3 regions of the Mesorhizobium sp. ESP-6-2 genome follow, and region 2 is predicted to be linked to each of the others. Evidence: riboswitches for the same ligand, from Rfam matches in the RefSeq annotation. Region 2 holds a riboswitch; each other region holds the start of a gene.
What was found. A riboswitch is a leader RNA that binds a small molecule or an ion and turns the genes downstream of it on or off. The one in region 2 is predicted to bind cobalamin.
Positions count from the first base shown of each region.

Region 1: it holds a riboswitch for cobalamin, as region 2 does, so the genes downstream of both, bluB (5,6-dimethylbenzimidazole synthase) here and LB532_RS07765 (CbtB domain-containing protein) in region 2, are expected to answer to the same signal.
Region 3: it holds a riboswitch for cobalamin, as region 2 does, so the genes downstream of both, LB532_RS29765 (aromatic ring-hydroxylating oxygenase subunit alpha) here and LB532_RS07765 (CbtB domain-containing protein) in region 2, are expected to answer to the same signal.

Region 1 covers NZ_JAIUGT010000004.1:213,849-219,369, reverse strand. Annotated here, with positions in the region: gene ribB (3,4-dihydroxy-2-butanone-4-phosphate synthase) at 1-860, shown strand, start outside; gene LB532_RS13530 (MFS transporter) at 912-2,135, opposite strand; gene LB532_RS13525 (TetR/AcrR family transcriptional regulator) at 2,256-2,861, shown strand; gene bluB (5,6-dimethylbenzimidazole synthase) at 2,947-3,699, opposite strand; cobalamin riboswitch at 3,748-3,928, opposite strand; gene LB532_RS13515 (histone deacetylase family protein) at 4,051-4,977, shown strand; gene LB532_RS13510 (exodeoxyribonuclease VII small subunit) at 4,981-5,232, shown strand; gene LB532_RS13505 (DUF2277 domain-containing protein) at 5,331-5,521, shown strand, end outside.
Region 2 covers NZ_JAIUGT010000002.1:525,230-530,750, forward strand. Annotated here, with positions in the region: gene LB532_RS07750 (DUF1624 domain-containing protein) at 1-657, opposite strand, end outside; gene LB532_RS07755 (MFS transporter) at 889-2,088, shown strand; gene LB532_RS07760 (aromatic ring-hydroxylating oxygenase subunit alpha) at 2,092-3,261, opposite strand; cobalamin riboswitch at 3,396-3,592, shown strand; gene LB532_RS07765 (CbtB domain-containing protein) at 3,628-3,807, shown strand; gene LB532_RS07770 (CbtA family protein) at 3,823-4,620, shown strand; gene cobU (bifunctional adenosylcobinamide kinase/adenosylcobinamide-phosphate guanylyltransferase) at 4,613-5,128, shown strand; gene cobO (cob(I)yrinic acid a,c-diamide adenosyltransferase) at 5,130-5,521, shown strand, end outside.
Region 3 covers NZ_JAIUGT010000016.1:63,859-69,379, forward strand. Annotated here, with positions in the region: gene LB532_RS29735 (alpha-glucosidase) at 1-243, shown strand, start outside; gene LB532_RS29740 (ABC transporter ATP-binding protein) at 269-1,381, shown strand; gene LB532_RS29745 (DUF680 domain-containing protein) at 1,479-1,715, opposite strand; gene LB532_RS29750 (DUF680 domain-containing protein) at 1,786-1,992, opposite strand; gene LB532_RS29755 (DUF680 domain-containing protein) at 2,061-2,267, opposite strand; gene LB532_RS29760 (DUF680 domain-containing protein) at 2,338-2,535, opposite strand; cobalamin riboswitch at 3,015-3,217, shown strand; gene LB532_RS29765 (aromatic ring-hydroxylating oxygenase subunit alpha) at 3,348-4,595, shown strand; gene LB532_RS29770 (hybrid-cluster NAD(P)-dependent oxidoreductase) at 4,615-5,521, shown strand, end outside.

The DNA of each region.
Region 1 (5,521 bases), on a different contig from region 2:
CAGCGCACACCACAGCCTTCACCGTCAGCGTCGATTTCAAGCATGGCACCACGACAGGCATTTCCGCCGACGACCGCACGCTGACCGTGCGCAATCTCGCCAATGGCAATGTCGGCGCCTCCGATTTCGTCCGCCCCGGCCACATCTTCCCGCTCATCGCGCGCGAAGGCGGCGTGCTTATGCGTTCGGGCCATACCGAGGCGGCCGTCGATCTGTGCAAGCTCGCCGGCCTGCCGCCGATCGGCGTGATCTCGGAACTGGTCAATGATGACGGCACCGTCAAACGCGGCCCGCAGGTCGCGGCTTTTGCCGAGGAACATGGCCTCAAGCAGGTTTCTGTCGCCGACCTCATTGCTTACCGGCAACGCAAGGAAACGCTGGTCGAACGCGTTGCTTGCTCCGAGATCGACACGCTCGGCGGCAAGGCGCAGGTCTTCACCTACACGCTGCCCTGGGATTCCATGCATCATGTCGCCGTCGTCTTCGGCGACATCCGCGATGGGGAAGAGGTGCCTGTGCGTCTCCACTCCGAGGACGTGGTGACCGACGTCTTCGGCACCAGCCATCGGCTGGACGGCATCATGAAGGCGATGGGCGAGCGCAAGCGCGGCGTCATCGTCTATCTGCGAGAGGGCTCGGTCGGCGTCGCCCACCAGGAACGCAACCGGCCTGCGAGCGGCGACCGCGAGGATCACGAAGAGGCGCGCCGCCGCGAGAATGAATGGCGCGAGATCGGGCTCGGTGCTCAGATCCTGAAGGATCTCGGCATTTCCTCGATCAATTTGATCGCCTCGCGCGAGCGCCACTATGTCGGCCTTGAAGGTTTTGGCATCCATATCGCCAAGACCGAGATTCTCTGAAGTTCGACGGCGGCAGTAGCGTCCGATCCGCTGAACCGGACGCGTCATGGATCATTCCGCGGCAACGACGGCCGCTTCACACCCATCCAGCTCGCATTTGTGAGTGGCAAGGCTGCGTTGGCCGAGCAGCACCGTGACCAGCGCGATGCCGCCCGCGACCACCGAGACCCAGAACCCGTTCTGGGCGCCGAACGCATCCACCACGGCGCCGGCGGCGAAAGAGCCCAGCGCCATGCCGATGCCGATTCCCGTTGTCACCCAGGTGATGCCCTCGGTCAGCATCGCTTCCGGCACATGCCGTTCGATCAGGCCAAATGCTGTGATGAAAGTCGGCGAGATCGCCACGCCGCTGATGAAGACGGTCACCGCCAGCAGCGGCACGCTGTCGGCGGTGAGCGGCAAAAGCGTGCTGACCGCGATGATCGCGACCGCCACGGCCAGCTGGCGCTGTAGCGGCGTCTTGAGGTTGAGTGCGCCGACCACGATGCCCAACACGAACGATCCCAGCGCATAAACGCCGATCACCAGGCTTGCGGCACCGGCTTGGCCGAACTCCTTGGTGATCGCCACGGTGCTCACTTCCGTCGTCGCGAAGGTCGCGCCGATGAAGATCAGGGCGAAGGTGATGATCTGTACCGGCCGCAGGCGGATCGCCGAGCCGGCCGAACCATGGTCCGCCGGCCGCACTCTTGGTTCGGTCGATCGCTGCAGAATGAACGCTATGGAGCCCAAGGCGAGAAACAAAGTGCTCGCCAGCATGCCTGCTTCCGGAAACAGCGCCGCACTGAGGCCCACCGACAGCGACGCACCGGCGATATAGACCAGCTCGTCGGCCGCCGATTCGAAGGCGAAGGCGGTGTTCATCTCCGGCCGGCCGCGAAAAAGCTCGGTCCAGCGCGCGCGCACCATTGCCGGCATGCTGGGCATGGCCGCGGCCAGCAGCGCCGACACGAACAATGTCCATACCGGCCAATCCTGGTTGGCCGACGCAATCAGCAGCAGGAATGCCGCCACGGAGACGATGGTGGTGGGCACGACGATCCGTGTCTGGCCGAGGCGGTCGACCAGCCTGGAGATCTGCGGCGCCAGGAAAGCGTTGGCCAGCGCGAATGTCGCCGAGACGGCACCCGCCAGCCAGTATTCGCCACGCGTCTGCGACAGCATCGCCACGATGCCGATCGGCGCCATGGCGATCGGCAGGCGCGCCATGAAGCCGGCAGCGGCAAAGCCCTTGGCGCCAGGGGATCGAAAGATCTCGGAGTAGGGATTTTGCATGGTCCGTTCCTCGACAAAAGGCGATTCGGAAATTACATACGATGCGTATGAACACTAGATAGATCATACGCTGCGTATGTCAATTGGCATACGGAACGTATGTGCATAAGGCCAGAAGAAATGCACAAGCCTCGCAAGGAAATGATCGCCGAAACCCGCGCCAAATTGATTGCCGCGGCCCGGCATGCCTTCGGAACGATCGGCTATGCCGAAGCGTCGATGGACGATTTCACCGCATCGGCAGGACTGACGCGCGGTGCGCTCTATCATCATTTCGGCCACAAGAAGGGGCTCTTGCAGGCGGTCATCGCCGAGATCGACGCCGAGATGGCGGCACGGGTGAATGAGGTTGCAGCGAAAGCACCGACCCGCTGGCAAAGCTTCGTCGACGAATGCACGAGCTACATCGAAATGGCGCTGGAGCCGGAAATCCAGCGCATCATGTTCCGGGACGGTCCGGCCGTGCTGGGGGACCCCGCGCAATGGCCGAACGCCAATGCCTGCGTCGCTTCCATGACCGATCATCTGACGATGCTGCAAGGGGACGGGGTGGTGGTCCCAAGCGTCGACCCTGAGACCGCGGCGCGGCTAATCAACGGGGCGAGCAGTCAGGCGGCGCAGCGGATCGCCAATTCGAACGACCCGGAAGCGACATCAAAGACCGTGGTAGCGGCATTCAAGCAACTGCTCGAAGGATTGTTGAGGAAGGATACCGGAGCCGCCTGAAGGCGGATAGCCGAGGTGCTTCCAGGTTCAGATGCTCAGGACAAGGCGCAGGCCGCCGGCAGCGCTGCGCATGCCGTGTCGGCAATCAAATCAAGGGTTTGCCAGATTTTTCCCGTGTTGCCGCCTTGAGGCGGGCGATCGTTGACTTGAGCGGCACTTCGCCCTGTCCGCAAAACGTCTCGCTCATGATCAGCTCGGGCAGCGGCAGTCGTCGACCCCAGCCATGTGTTTCGAGGTCCGGTTTCGGCGCGAACTCGGAGACGCGGCCGACACAGAGATAGGCCACCGGCGTCACATGCTCGGGAATCGACAGAAGGTCTTTCAACGCCTGCGCCTCGATAATGCTGACCCAGCCGACCCCGACCCCTTCGGCGCGTGCCGCCAGCCAGAAATTCTGCACCGCGCAGACCGTGCTGTAGAGATCCATCTCGGGATTGTGCCAGCGTCCCAGCGGTGAACCCTGTGAGCGTCGCCGGTCGCAGGTGATGCAGATATTGAGCGCGCTTTCGCAGATGCCTTCCAGCTTGAGCTTGCGGTAGAGCGCCCGCCGCTCTTCCTCGATAGCGGGCAATTCCTGCTCGCGCGCCGCCAGGAACAGGGCGCGCACCTGTTCCCGTCGTTCGGTGCCACGAATGACGATGAAATTCCATGGCTGCATGAAGCCGACCGATGGCGCGTGATGGGCGGCAAGCAGCAGCCGCGCCAGCACCTCGTCATCGACGGCCTCTGATGTAAAATGGCTGCGGACATCGCGCCGCGTGAACATGGCGCGGTAGACCGCATCGCGCGCCATCTGGTCGAATCCGTCACCCACGGGGATGGTCATCTCGTCCGGCATCGCTTGTCCCCTTGCGATTGCAATCAACTGCCGTCCGCCTGACCATGCGGATGACGATGCCTGCCAGGCCGGTCTTCTGGCTCGGGATCAACCCGCATCCGGCGCCTTCCCGTCATCGACAGTGGCATTTACCGGCGCGGTCCCCCTTACAGCGTTGGGCACGCCACGGTATCAAACCGTGTTCCCGATTCTCCCGCTCGCGGCGGGCACCAGGCAGTGGCCGGGACTTTACGACGAAGCCTCCGCGCCGCCAATCGCCCGCGGCGACGCGAATGGACGCAGGCGCGATTTTCCCCAGCCATCAGGCCGCAACGCATGGCCATCGCCGCGCCGGGGCACTAGATAGGGAGCATGGCCACTCGTCTCTACACCCATCCGATCTTCCTCGAGCACATCACGCCACCCGGCCATCCGGAGCGGCCGGACCGCTTGCGCGCCATCGAGCGCGTGCTCGACGAGGAGGCTTTTGCCGCGCTCGACCGCCTCGAGGCGCCACAAGGCGACGAGGCCACCATTCTCTATGCGCATCCCGGGGATTTCGTCGAGCGGGTACGCGCCGCCATTCCCGAGACGGGCATCGCCCGCATCGATGCCGACACAACGGCCAGCCCGAAGAGCTGGCAAGCGGCGATCACCGCGATCGGCGCCGCCAATGCCGCCGTCGACGACGTCTTTGCCGGCAGGGCAGACAACGTTTTCGTCGCCGCCCGGCCGCCCGGCCATCATGCGGAGAAAGCGACGGCAATGGGCTTCTGCCTGTTCAACACGGCGGCCATCGCCGCACGTTATGCACAGCGCAAACACGATATCGAACGTGTCGCCATCGTCGACTGGGACGTGCATCACGGCAACGGCACGCAGGATATTTTCTGGGACGATCCGTCCGTGCTTTATTGTTCGACCCACCAGATGCCGCTCTACCCGGGCACCGGAGCAAAGAACGAAACCGGCGCCGGCAACATCATCAACGCGCCGCTTGCGCCGCAGACCGGCAGCGAGGCGTTCCGCGACGCCTTCCTGTCGCGCGTGCTGCCCTCGCTCGACAATTTTGCACCCGACCTGATCATTATTTCGGCCGGCTTCGACGCGCATCATCGCGACCCACTGGCCGAGATCAACCTGACCGAGGATGATTTCGACTGGGCCACCGGCCAACTCATGCAGCGCGCGGCGCGCCACAGCGGCAACCGGCTCGTCAGCCTGCTCGAGGGCGGCTACGATCTGCAAGGATTGGCATTTTCGGTCGCCGCCCATGTCGGGCGACTGATGAAAGGATGAATGATGGCTGGTGAAACCAACGAAGACGTCAAGGCGATGAGCTTCGAACAGGCTCTCGACGCGCTGGAGAAGATCGTCGATGATCTGGAGCGTGGCGATGTGCCGCTCGACCAGTCGATCAGGATCTACGAGCGCGGCGAGGCGCTGAAGGTGCATTGCGACCGGCTGCTCAAGGCGGCCGAGGACAAGGTGGAGAAGATCAGGCTGTCCCGCGACGGCAAGCCGATCGGGACGGAGCCGCTGGACGCGGATTGAGGCATGCAGCCGTCTCTCTGGTTTTTGACACGATCATGATTGAGGATAGAACGCGTCCCGATTGAAACGGCTCCAGGACAAGAGGAGATACGGAAGCGATGTGCAGAAACATCAAGACCCTGTTCAATTTTGATCCGCCGGCAACCGATGACGAGGTGCGCGATGCAGCCCTTCAGTTCGTCCGCAAGCTGAGCGGAACGACGCGGCCCTCGAAGCAGAACCAGCATGCCTTCGACCATGCCGTCGAGGCTATCGCGGCGTCGGCGCGCGAGCTTCTCGATTCGCTTGA
Region 2 (5,521 bases):
CCAGCGCCCGGGTGCCACATCCGCCAGGCGCGCCAAGGCGCCGAAGCCGGAGCCAAGCTTGGTCGCTCCGAGGCCCACAAGCACCGCCCCGAACCACGGGAACAACGGGACATAGTCGTTGGAGTGTGGGTTGACCGCGGAAAGGCCGACCCACCACAGCCAGGGGTGATCGAACGATTCCAGCCGAAAATAGAAGGGAATGGCGATGACGGCCGCGGCGATCAGCAGTGTGAGCAGCGCCGGCAGGCGCAGGAATGCCAGCCCGAGCAGGCTCGCCAGCGCGATCTGGTGCAGGATGCCGAAGAAGATCCAACCATCCGGTGTGGCGATACGGGTGGCGACCGAAATGGCGATCGCGGCCCCGGCGACCATGGCGAAGCGTCTCCAGAAGCCGTTCCAGCGGATCTCTTTGCCATGGGCGAGATACAGGCTGACGCCGACCAGGAACAGGAAGGTTGAGGCAATGCAGCGAGCATAGAACTTCCACCAGCCGAAGGCGGTCAGGCCGGGATCGGTGTAGCCGAAGAATTCCAGGTCCCAGGTGAAATGGTAGCTCGCCATGGCGATCAGCGCGATGCCGCGCAGCATGTCGATGGCGACGATGCGCTTGGTCTTCGGCAACTCCGCGGCGGGCATGGTCGGCGTCTGGATGCTCATGGTCTCGCGATCTGATTCAGCCCCGCACGAGGACTATCACGGTTACGCCGGACAAAAGAAGGCCGTGAGCTTCGATACGGACGGTCAGCCGGCGCTGCATCAGGCACCCCTTTAGGCCAGCACGGGAAAGCCTTTGACCGGCTTCGTTTTAACCGGGGCACGTCGGTTTCCTGTTACCGGTCGCGAAATGATGGCCGCAGATTTGGCTGGTGATTCTGCTTTGGGGAAGCAATGTCCACGCATGTGCGCCATCCGATCTGGCTACCGGCCCTCAAGGCCGCGGATGCCCGCACCTTCGCCTCGCTCTACGCGGTCGAATCCTTCGCTCGCGCCACGGTGTCGAGCGTCATCCCGATCCAGGCCTACGAGATCCTCCACAATGAGCAGATCGTCTCGATCCTCTACACCATCGTGGCGATGCTCGGCCTGTCGGTGACCTTGTTCATGCCGATGCTGATCCAGCGCTTCGCCCGGCGTTGGGTCTACACGGCGGGCGCCTGCCTGCTGGCGATCGGCTCGTTGTTCTTCGTCACGCATACGCTCGCCGGGCAATTGGCCGGCATGCTATGCCGTGTCATGGGCGCCAGCGCGCTGTCGATCACGCTCAACCTTTACATCATGGACCACATCCGCAAGACCGATTTCATGCAGGCCGAATCGCTGCGCATGGCGTGGTCGATGTTTGCCTGGACGGGTGGGCCGACGCTCGGCATCTTTCTCTACACGCGCTTCGGCATCTATGCCGCGCATGGCGCGGTCGCCGTATTCGCCTTGGCCCTGCTGGCGTTGTTCTGGACCTACCGGCTCGGCGACAATCCCTCGATCCGGCCGGGCAAGACGCGCCCGGTCAATCCGCTGGCCAATATCGGCCGCTTCGTCGCGCAGCCGAGGCTGAGGCTGGCCTGGCTGATCGCCTTCGGCCGCTCCTGCTTCTGGACGACCTTCTTCGTCTACGGACCGCTGTTCATGGTCATCACCGGCGAGGGCGAACTGGCCGGCGGCATTCTGGTTTCGGCGGGCAACGCGCTTTTGTTCATGGCGATTTTCTGGGGCAAGGCGGGCAAGCGCTTCGGCGGCCGCAGGACCATGACATTTGCCTATTTCGCCATGTCGGCGATGCTGCTGGCGGCGGGTGCCGTCGGCGAAAGCGCGCCGCTCATCACCGGCGCCTTCCTGCTATGCGGCGCCTTCTTCACCATCGCGCTCGACGCGCTGGGCTCGACCGCCTTCATGCGCTCCGTGCGTTCTTACGAGCGCGCGCAGATGGCTGCGGTCTACCGCACCTATCTCGATTTTTCCGAACTGACGCCGCCGCTGGTCTATTCAGTGGTGCTGGCCTTTTTTGGCCTCGGCTCGGTTTTCGTCACGCTCGGCCTGCTTGCGGCGGTCTGCGGCTATGTCACCTGGCGGTATCTGCCGAAGTCGCTGTGAAGCTTACGGCACAAGCGCAGCGTGCCGTTCGCGCACCCAGTCGTGGAAGCGGTGAAGGTCGTACTCCTCCGGCATCAGCACGCCGGCCTTGTGGCGCATGGAGCGCAGCCCTTTCTGGTTGACCTCGCAGATCGCGGCATCCTCCTCCAGCACCTGGGTGCCGAAGCCGACGATATTGTCGATGTCGGTGGCGGCCAACGCCTCGGGCGCGAACAGCCATTCGGCGGTCAACTCGGTCTGCTCGGGGCCAAGCGGCACCAGCCGTACTGACCTGACATAGTCGACGTGGCCGACGATGAACATAGAGGGCAGGCTGGTGGCGTAGGTCTGGCCGGCGGCGCGCTCGGCCGGTGTGAGGCCCGAAAAGACCGGCCCATGCGCCTGGCCGTCGCGCGACCATGTCTCGGCACCCGCCCGCAGCCCGCCGGAAAATTCCGGCGCGTCATTGTCGGCATGGCGGGTCCATTCGGGGTCGTCATGCCGGCCCATCAGGCCGCGGCCATAGATCGGAACCAGCCGCGACAGGTCCTTGTGGACGCCGGGGCAATGCAGGCACTCGTTGAAATTTTCCCAGAAGATCTTCCAATTGCAGTTCATCACCTTGCGCAGCACATGGCCTGATGTCAGCGATTCCAGCGGCCAGTTGCCGAGATCGCCGGAGGCCTGGTCGAAGGATGAGTGCGCCGAGCCGGCGGCATCTTCCGCCAGATTGACGAAGACGAAGCCGCGCCAGACCGACAGCGAGACGCGATAGAGCGGATGGTCCGCCTTGTCGAAGCCTTCGGGCAGCGTTTTCGACGGCACGCGTACGAGATCGCCGCGCAGCGAATAGGACCATGCGTGATAGGGGCAGGTGATCAGCCGCGCCTTCAACCGGCCAGCACTTTCCTGGCAAAGCTGCGAGCCGCGATGCCGGCACGTGTTGTGGAAGGCGCGTAGCTCGCCGGTGTCGTCGCGCAGCACGACGACCTCCTGGGTGCCGACGCGGAAGGTGCGAAAGGCGAGCGGCTGGGCAAGGTCGGCCCCACGGCAGACGAGCAGCCAGTTCCTGTACCAGATGGCGTCGAGGTCGCGCTGGTAGGCCGCCGCATCCCAATAGGCCGAGGACGGCAATGTCGGCTCGGCCCGGGTGAGGCCGTTGTAGGGGGCGTGCTGGCTCTGGACGGGCTGCATGGCTGGCCTCCTGTGAGGATGGCAGCCGACACCCGGCCACGGAAATTGTCAATTGCAGCGGAGCAAGCGGCCGGACGGCGCTAAAGCGCTTGTCGCCGTCGGAATTTGGTTTGCCGGATGCGGCGATTTTCCCTATAGTCACCTTCGTCGTCGGTTCCGATTGGAGCCAAGAGGGAATGCGGTGCGGGCGGATTTGCTGCCCAATGCCGTGGCTGCCCCCGCAACTGTGTGCGGTAGTCCTCTCCATATGCCACTGAAGATTTTCTTCGGGAAGGTGGGGAAGGGCGCTGATCCGCGAGCCAGGAGACCTGCCGGCGACAGGAAACTGACTTCGATGCCCTCGGGTGGAGGGTGAAAGGACAAGACATGAATACCGCTTCCGTCTCCCTCGGCGCCTCCATCTCCTCGCAGTCGCGCCTCTTGCAACTCGCGCTCGCGGCGCTGCTCGGCATTTTCGTCGTCGGCTTTGTCGGTTTCTCGCATATCGACGCGGTCCACAATGCCGCGCACGACTATCGCCACTCGATGGCGTTTCCCTGCCACTGATAGGGATTTGACATCATGAACCTGTTTCGCAACGTCGTGTTCATCGCGGCGATCGCAGGGCTTGTGGCCGGTGTCGTTCTCGCCTGCATGCAGGCCTATGCCACCGTGCCGTTGATCCTGAAGGCGGAAGTCTACGAACAGGCCGGCGGCGGCCATCACCATGACCATACCGCACCGGCCGCGACCGACAACAACGCCATGAGCGCTGCCGCCCCGGCGGGTAACGCCATGAGCTCCGCGGCGCCGGCACCCGCTGAAGCTGCTCCGGCTGAAGAGGAAGGCTGGGCGCCGGCCGACGGCTTCGAGCGTTTCGCCTTCAGCGTGCTTGCCAACATCGTCACCGGCATCGGCTTCGCGCTGGTCCTGGTCGCGGTTTCGGAATTCGCCGGCGGCATCGGCAACTGGCGCCAGGGCGTGTTCTGGGGACTGGCCGGCTTTGCCGTGTTCACGCTGGCGCCGGGCCTCGGCCTGCCGCCGGAACTGCCGGCCATGCCTGCCGCCGAGCTTCTGCCGCGCCAGATCTGGTGGACGGCAACGGTGGCGGCAACGGCGATCGGCCTTGCCCTGATCGCCTTCCGCAAATCGCTGCCGCTGGCGATTCTGGGCGTGGTGTTGATCGTCGCGCCGCATATTGTCGGCGCGCCGCAGCCCGACAGTTTCGAGACGCCGATTCCGGAAGGCCTGCATCATCAGTTCGTGGTGGCGGTAACTGTGACCAACCTAGTCTTCTGGCTCGTGCTCGGCGCTGCCGTCGGCGTGGTGCGTGGACGCTTCACCGGCACCGCGACGAGTCTGCGCGACAGCTTTGCCTGATCGCGGAAGACTGACCTTCATCATCGGTGGTGCGCGCTCCGGCAAGAGCGCGCACGCCGAAACGCTGATGACGGCCTTGCCTTCGCCATGGACCTACATCGCCACGGCGCAAGCCTATGACGACGAGATGCGGCAGCGCATCGCGTTGCACCGGTCGCGGCGCGGCGAGGGCTGGACGACCATTGATGCACCGCTCGACCTTGTCGGTGCATTGGAGATCTTGCCGGAGGACCAGCCGGTGCTTATCGACTGCCTGACGCTCTGGCTGACCAATCACATGCTGGCCGAACATGATGTAGAGGGCGAATGCCGGCGGCTGGCTGACATGCTGTCGCGGCCGCGCGGGCCCTGGTTCGTGGTATCCAATGAGGTCGGACAAGGCATCGTGCCAGACAATGCGCTGGCGCGCCGGTTCCGCGACGCCGCCGGCCGCCTCAACCAGCAGGTCGCCGCGATTGCCGACATAGTGCTGCTGATGGTGGCGGGGCTGCCGCTCAAGGTGAAGTGACATGACCGACATCGACGAAAAGGACGAAGAGCGCCACCGCGCCAAGATGGCCAAGCGCAAGGCGGTGCAGGATGCCGAGGTGGCGAGCAAGACGGTCGAAAAGGGACTGCTGATCGTCAACACCGGCCCGGGTAAGGGCAAGACCACGGCTGCCTTCGGCTTGGCGCTGCGCATGCTCGGCTACGGCAAGCGCGTCGGCGTCGTCCAGTTCATCAAGGGCAAATGGCATACGGGTGAGAAGGAGGCCTTCGCCGCATTCGGCGACCGCGTCGTCTGGCACGCGATGGGCGAGGGGTTCACCTGGGAGACGCAGGATCTGAAGCGCGACATCGCGGCGGCCGAGGCCGCCTGGGCCAAGGCGCTGGAGCTGATGGCCGATCCGTCGATCAGTCT
Region 3 (5,521 bases), on a different contig from region 2:
CATCCGGCGCTGGCCAAGGGCGATATCAACTTCATCGAAAGCCAGGGCGACACTGTCGCCTTCACGCGCCGTGCCGGCAACGAGCAGATCGTCTGCGTCTTCAATCTGGGATCCGGGCCGGCGGAGGTTGACCTTGACGGCCGATCGCTGCAACCTTTGCCCGGACACGGATTTTCGGGACAGGCGAGCACCGGCTCCATCCGCCTCGGCGGCTACGGCGCCTGGTTCGGGCGTATCGACTGAATTCTAGGGAGCACTGGAGGGAAACATGGCCGATGTCACGCTGAGGCAAGTGAAGAAATCATACGGCAATCTCAACATTCTGCACGGCATCGACCTCGACATCAAATCGGGCGAGTTCATCGTTTTCGTCGGTCCGTCGGGCTGCGGCAAGTCGACATTGCTGCGCTCGATCGCCGGGCTCGAGGAGATCACCTCGGGCGAGCTCCGAATAGCCGGCGAGGTGGTCAACGACGTGCCGCCGTCGAAGCGCGGCATCGCCATGGTGTTCCAGTCCTACGCGCTTTATCCGCATATGACAGTCTATGACAACATGGCGTTCTCGATGAAGATCGGCAAGGAAAGCAAGGCCGAGATCGACAAGCGCGTGCGCCAGGCGGCAGAGATCCTGCAGCTGACCAACTATCTCGACCGCCTGCCCAAGGCGATGTCCGGCGGCCAGCGCCAGCGCGTGGCCATCGGCCGCGCCATCGTGCGCAACCCGAAAGTGTTCCTGTTCGACGAACCGCTGTCGAATCTCGACGCGGCGCTGCGCGTCGCCACCCGCATCGAGATCGCCAAGCTCAAGGAATCGATGCCCAACACCACCATGATCTACGTCACCCACGACCAGGTCGAGGCGATGACGCTGGCCGACCGCATCGTGGTGCTGAAGGAGGGCCATATCGAGCAGGTCGGCACGCCGATGGAACTCTACAAGAAACCCGGCAATCTGTTCGTTGCCCAGTTCATCGGCTCGCCGGCCATGAACATCCTGCCGGCGACCATCGACAAATCGGGCAATCCGACCGTCATCAGTCATGTCGGCGGCCGCAAGGCTACGGTGCCGATCGCGACGCCGGCCTCGGCCAAGGGCGCGTCGGTGAGCTTCGGCGTGCGGCCGGAGGACCTGGCGATCGCCAGCGGCACGGACTACCTGTTCGAAGGGACGGTGGACTATGTCGAGCAGCTCGGCGAGGTGCAACTCGTCTATGTCGACATCGGCCGCGCCGACCTGCCGCTGGTGACCAAGCTGCCGGGCAATGTCGAGGTCAAGCGCGGGGCGACGCTGCGGCTGAGCGCCGACGCCGGAGACCTTCATATCTTCGACGCGGATGGGCGATCCTTCGCGCTGCACGAGACGGAAGCGAAGGCAGCCTGAGAGCAGGCCATGAATTTACATGAATTAATTGCCGGCCACGCAAAAACAGGAGCGGGGGGCAACCCCCCCCGCTCCTGTTTGGTATCAGCTTCAGCCGTTAGTGGCCGAAGAGATTCCGGTCACTGCCCTGAGGGGCGGACTTCTGTACGTCACCCGACGAATTGAGCAGCTTGTAGACGGGCGAACCGCTGTCGCGGATCGAAGCCGTGTGCGACTTGTCGACCGAGGTGACGGCAGGCTGGTTGGCACCATTGGAGCCGTAGTTGTCGCTGGCGGCCAAAGCGCTGCCGGAAACGGCCAGAACGGCGGCGGCGGCAAGGATGATCTTCTTCATTTCAAGTCTCCTGAATTCTCAAATTCCACGCAGTGGCGGGCTTACCCGCCAGCTGCTGAAGGATCGGCTGTTAGTTGTTGCCGAAGAGGTTACGGTCGGCACCCTGAGCAGGGGCCTGGGCAGCCGGTTCCGACTTCCTGGTCGAAGCGGTGTACGAGCTGTCGGTCGAGGTGGCCGCGGGCTGATTGGCGCCATTGGAGCCATAGTTGTCGCTGCCGGCGAAAGCGCTGCCCGAAACGGCCAGAACGGCGGCGGCAGCAAGGATGATCTTCTTCATTTCAAGTCTCCTGAATTCTCAAATTTCGCCAGGACGGCGGAAGGCCGCCGTCAACTGGAGATCGGCTGTTAGTTGTTGCCGAAGAGGTTACGGTCGGCACCCTGAACAGGGGCCTGGGCAGCCGGTTCCGACTTCCTGGTCGAAGCGGTGTACGAGCTGTCGGTCGAGGTGACGGCAGGCTGGTTGGCGCCATTGGAGCCATAGTTGTCGCTGCTGGCGAAAGCACTGCCCGAAACGGCCAGAACGGCGGCGGCAGCAAGGATGATCTTCTTCATTTCAAGTCTCCTGAATTCTCAAATTCCGCCAGGACGGCGGAAGGCCCGCCGTCAACTGGAGATCGGCTATTTAGTTGTTGCCGAAGAGGTTGCGATCGGCGCCCTGGACAGGCGTCTGGGCAGCCGGTTCCGACTTCTTGGTCGAAGCGGTGTACGAGCTGTCGACGGCGGTGGCCGCAGGGGCATTCGAACCATAGTGGTCGCTACCAGCGAAGGCGCTGCCGGAAACAGCCAGAAGGGCGGCGGCAGTGAGAATGATCTTTTTCATTTTTTGATACTCCAGTATTTTTCCGTCCGTCTAGCGGCGTGTCTTGGGAGGAAATCGCGTCGTTCGGACAGCCCCGATGTGGGAAAGCCATGGCGCCATTTCCAATCACGAAGTTTTTCCGTGTGGACCAAGTTTCCACCACTTGAAATTGTGCCAAGGCCTTCTACATTCGTTTTTTTCCCTTTATTATCAAGTACTTATTTTAACAGACCGTGCGATCACCAACTGTGTCGAAGGCCCAGTGTTCACACCGTCCTGCACGCATCGTCAACAGAAACGAACCGTTCGGTTCGATTTTAGTGGACGCTAATAGTCACTTTTCGAAACTGTTAACCTTTTTTGGTCCGCCACGAGTTGAATTCCGAGGCGGCGAGCCGAGCCTTTCTGCCCCTTCAACGACGGCCGCACCGTTTCCCATGCGTGTCGCGCGGCATGGATGCGATGTCGTTTTCATGCCGACGACAAGTCGGCGATCATGGTTAGATCCTGCCATCTCAGGTGCCGCCGCGTGACGACGAGGCGGAGAATTGGGAAGCCGGTCAGAATCCGGCGCTGCCCCCGCAACGGTGGTGGAGTTCAGGTCGCAACGGGAGACCACTGGGCAAAGGCCTGGGAAGGTGTCGCGACAGTCCGCAAGGACAGCTCCAGAGCCCGGAAACCAGCCTGAGATGTTGGACTCGACTGATCGCGGCGGGCGGTCAAGAGGCGGATGGTGCATGTCCGGCGCAAGCCGGCGCGCGGCTTGATCCTTCCTCTCTCCCCTCCGTTCAGTCCTTCAATGTGAGGACAGGACTTCAATGCGAGGACAGGACATGGATGCGCGCAACGACATGCTGAAACGGCTGCAAGGCCGCAGGGACGGCTTCTCACTCGAGCAGCCCTTCTATACCGACGCCGATTACTTCAAGCTCGACATGGAGCTGATCTGGTACCGCGACTGGCTGTTCATCGGCCATGATTGCGAACTGCCCAGGCCCGGCAGCTTCATCACCGTGCAGATCGGCGACTATCCTGTCGTGCTGGTGCGCGACCAGAAGGGCAACATCAACGCCTTCCACAATTCTTGCCGCCATCGCGGCAGCCGCGTCTGCAACACCGACAAGGGCACGGCGGCGAAGCTCGTCTGCCCCTACCATCAGTGGACCTATGAACTGGACGGCAGGCTGCTGTTCGCCAGGCAGATGGCCGAGGGCTTCGACAAGAGCCAGTTCGGCCTGAAGCCGGTCGCCTGCGAAAGCGTCGGCGGCTACATCTTCATTTGCCTCGCCGACGAGCCGGCGGATTTCGCGCCGATGCGGACGATGATCGAACCCTATTTGGCGCCGCACCGGCTGCGCGAAGCAAAGGTCGCCTTCGAGAGCACCATCGTCGAGAAGGGCAATTGGAAGCTGGTCTGGGAAAACAACCGCGAATGCTATCATTGCGCCGGCAACCATCCGGAGCTCTGCAAGACCTTTCCTGAGGCGCCGACCGTGACCGGCGTGCAAGGCGCCGACAGCGACCCGGAGATGCTGGCGCACTGGGCCAAATGCGAGGCCGCCGGCCTGCCGAGCGAGTTCCGCATCGACCCGGCCGGACAATACCGTGCCACCCGCGCGCCGCTGCTGCGCGATGCCGTCAGTTACACGATGACGGGAAAACGCGCGGTCAAGAAGAACCTGTCCGACAGCGTTGCCACCGACCGCATCGGCTCGTTGCTGCTCTATCACTATCCGACGACCTGGAACCACATCCTCGGCGACCACGCCGTCACCTTCCGCGTGCTGCCGATCAGCGCCACTGAGACCGCGGTGACGACCAAATGGCTGGTTCACAAGGACGCGGTCGAGGGCGTCGACTATGACCTCGCCGAACTCACCCATGTCTGGACCGAGACCAACGACCAGGACCGCCGCATCGTCGAGGAAAACGCCTTCGGCATCCTGTCGCCGGCCTATGAACCCGGTCCCTATTCCGAACTGCACGAAGGCGGCGTCCTCCAGTTCGTCGACTGGTACGCGCGTTTCATCGGTCCGCGGCTCGCCGAAGACGGCCGGCCGGCCCTGCGCAGCGTTGCTTGAGAGGTGAGGGATGAATGCGATGACGGATCTCGGCCTCTATCGCCATCTCGATCAGATGGCGCCCTGGAACGACAGGCTCCAGGTGCTGGAAGTGATCGGCGTGAGCGACGAGGCGCCTGATGTAAAGACCTTCACCTTCCGCTCCGACAACCAGACCTGGTTCCGCTACAAGCCGGGCCAGTTCGTGACGCTGGAACTGCCGACAGCGGATGGGTTGCTGATGCGCACCTACACGCTGTCGTCTTCGCCTTCGCGGCCGTTCTCGATCGCGGTGACGGTGAAGGCGCAGGCCGGCAGCACTGGCACGCGCTGGATGTTCGACCATTTGAGGCCTGGTTCGCACGTCAAGGCGTATGGGCCGGCCGGAGACTTTTCGCTGCACAGCCACCCGGCGGCCAAATATCTGTTCATTTCGGCCGGCTCCGGCGTGACGCCGATGATGTCGATGCTGCGCTGGCTGAATGACTGCGCGCCATGGACCGATGTCGGCTTCGTCAACTGCGCCCGCCGCCCCGAAGAGATCATCTTCCGCAGGGAGCTGGAATTGCTCGGCAGCCACATGCCCGGCCTGTCGCTCGGTTTCATGATCGAGGAGCGGTCGAGCCGGGAGGGCTGGTTCGGCCATATGGGCCGCATCGATGCCATCCGGCTGCCGATTTTGGCGCCCGATTTCCGAGAGCGCGAAATCTTCTGCTGCGGCCCCGACCCCTTCATGCGTGCCGTGCGCGGCATGCTCGAAGCCGCCGGCTTCGACATGGCGAGATACCATCAGGAGAGCTTTGCAGCGCCGCTGGTGGAGGAAATCCCGGCGCCGTTCGCCTCGCCGACTGGAGACGGCGCAGCCATTCCTGTCGAAGCCGCGACGCCGATCCGGTTCTCGATTTCGGATGTCGATGCCGCATGCGTCGCCGGCCAGACGGTGCTGC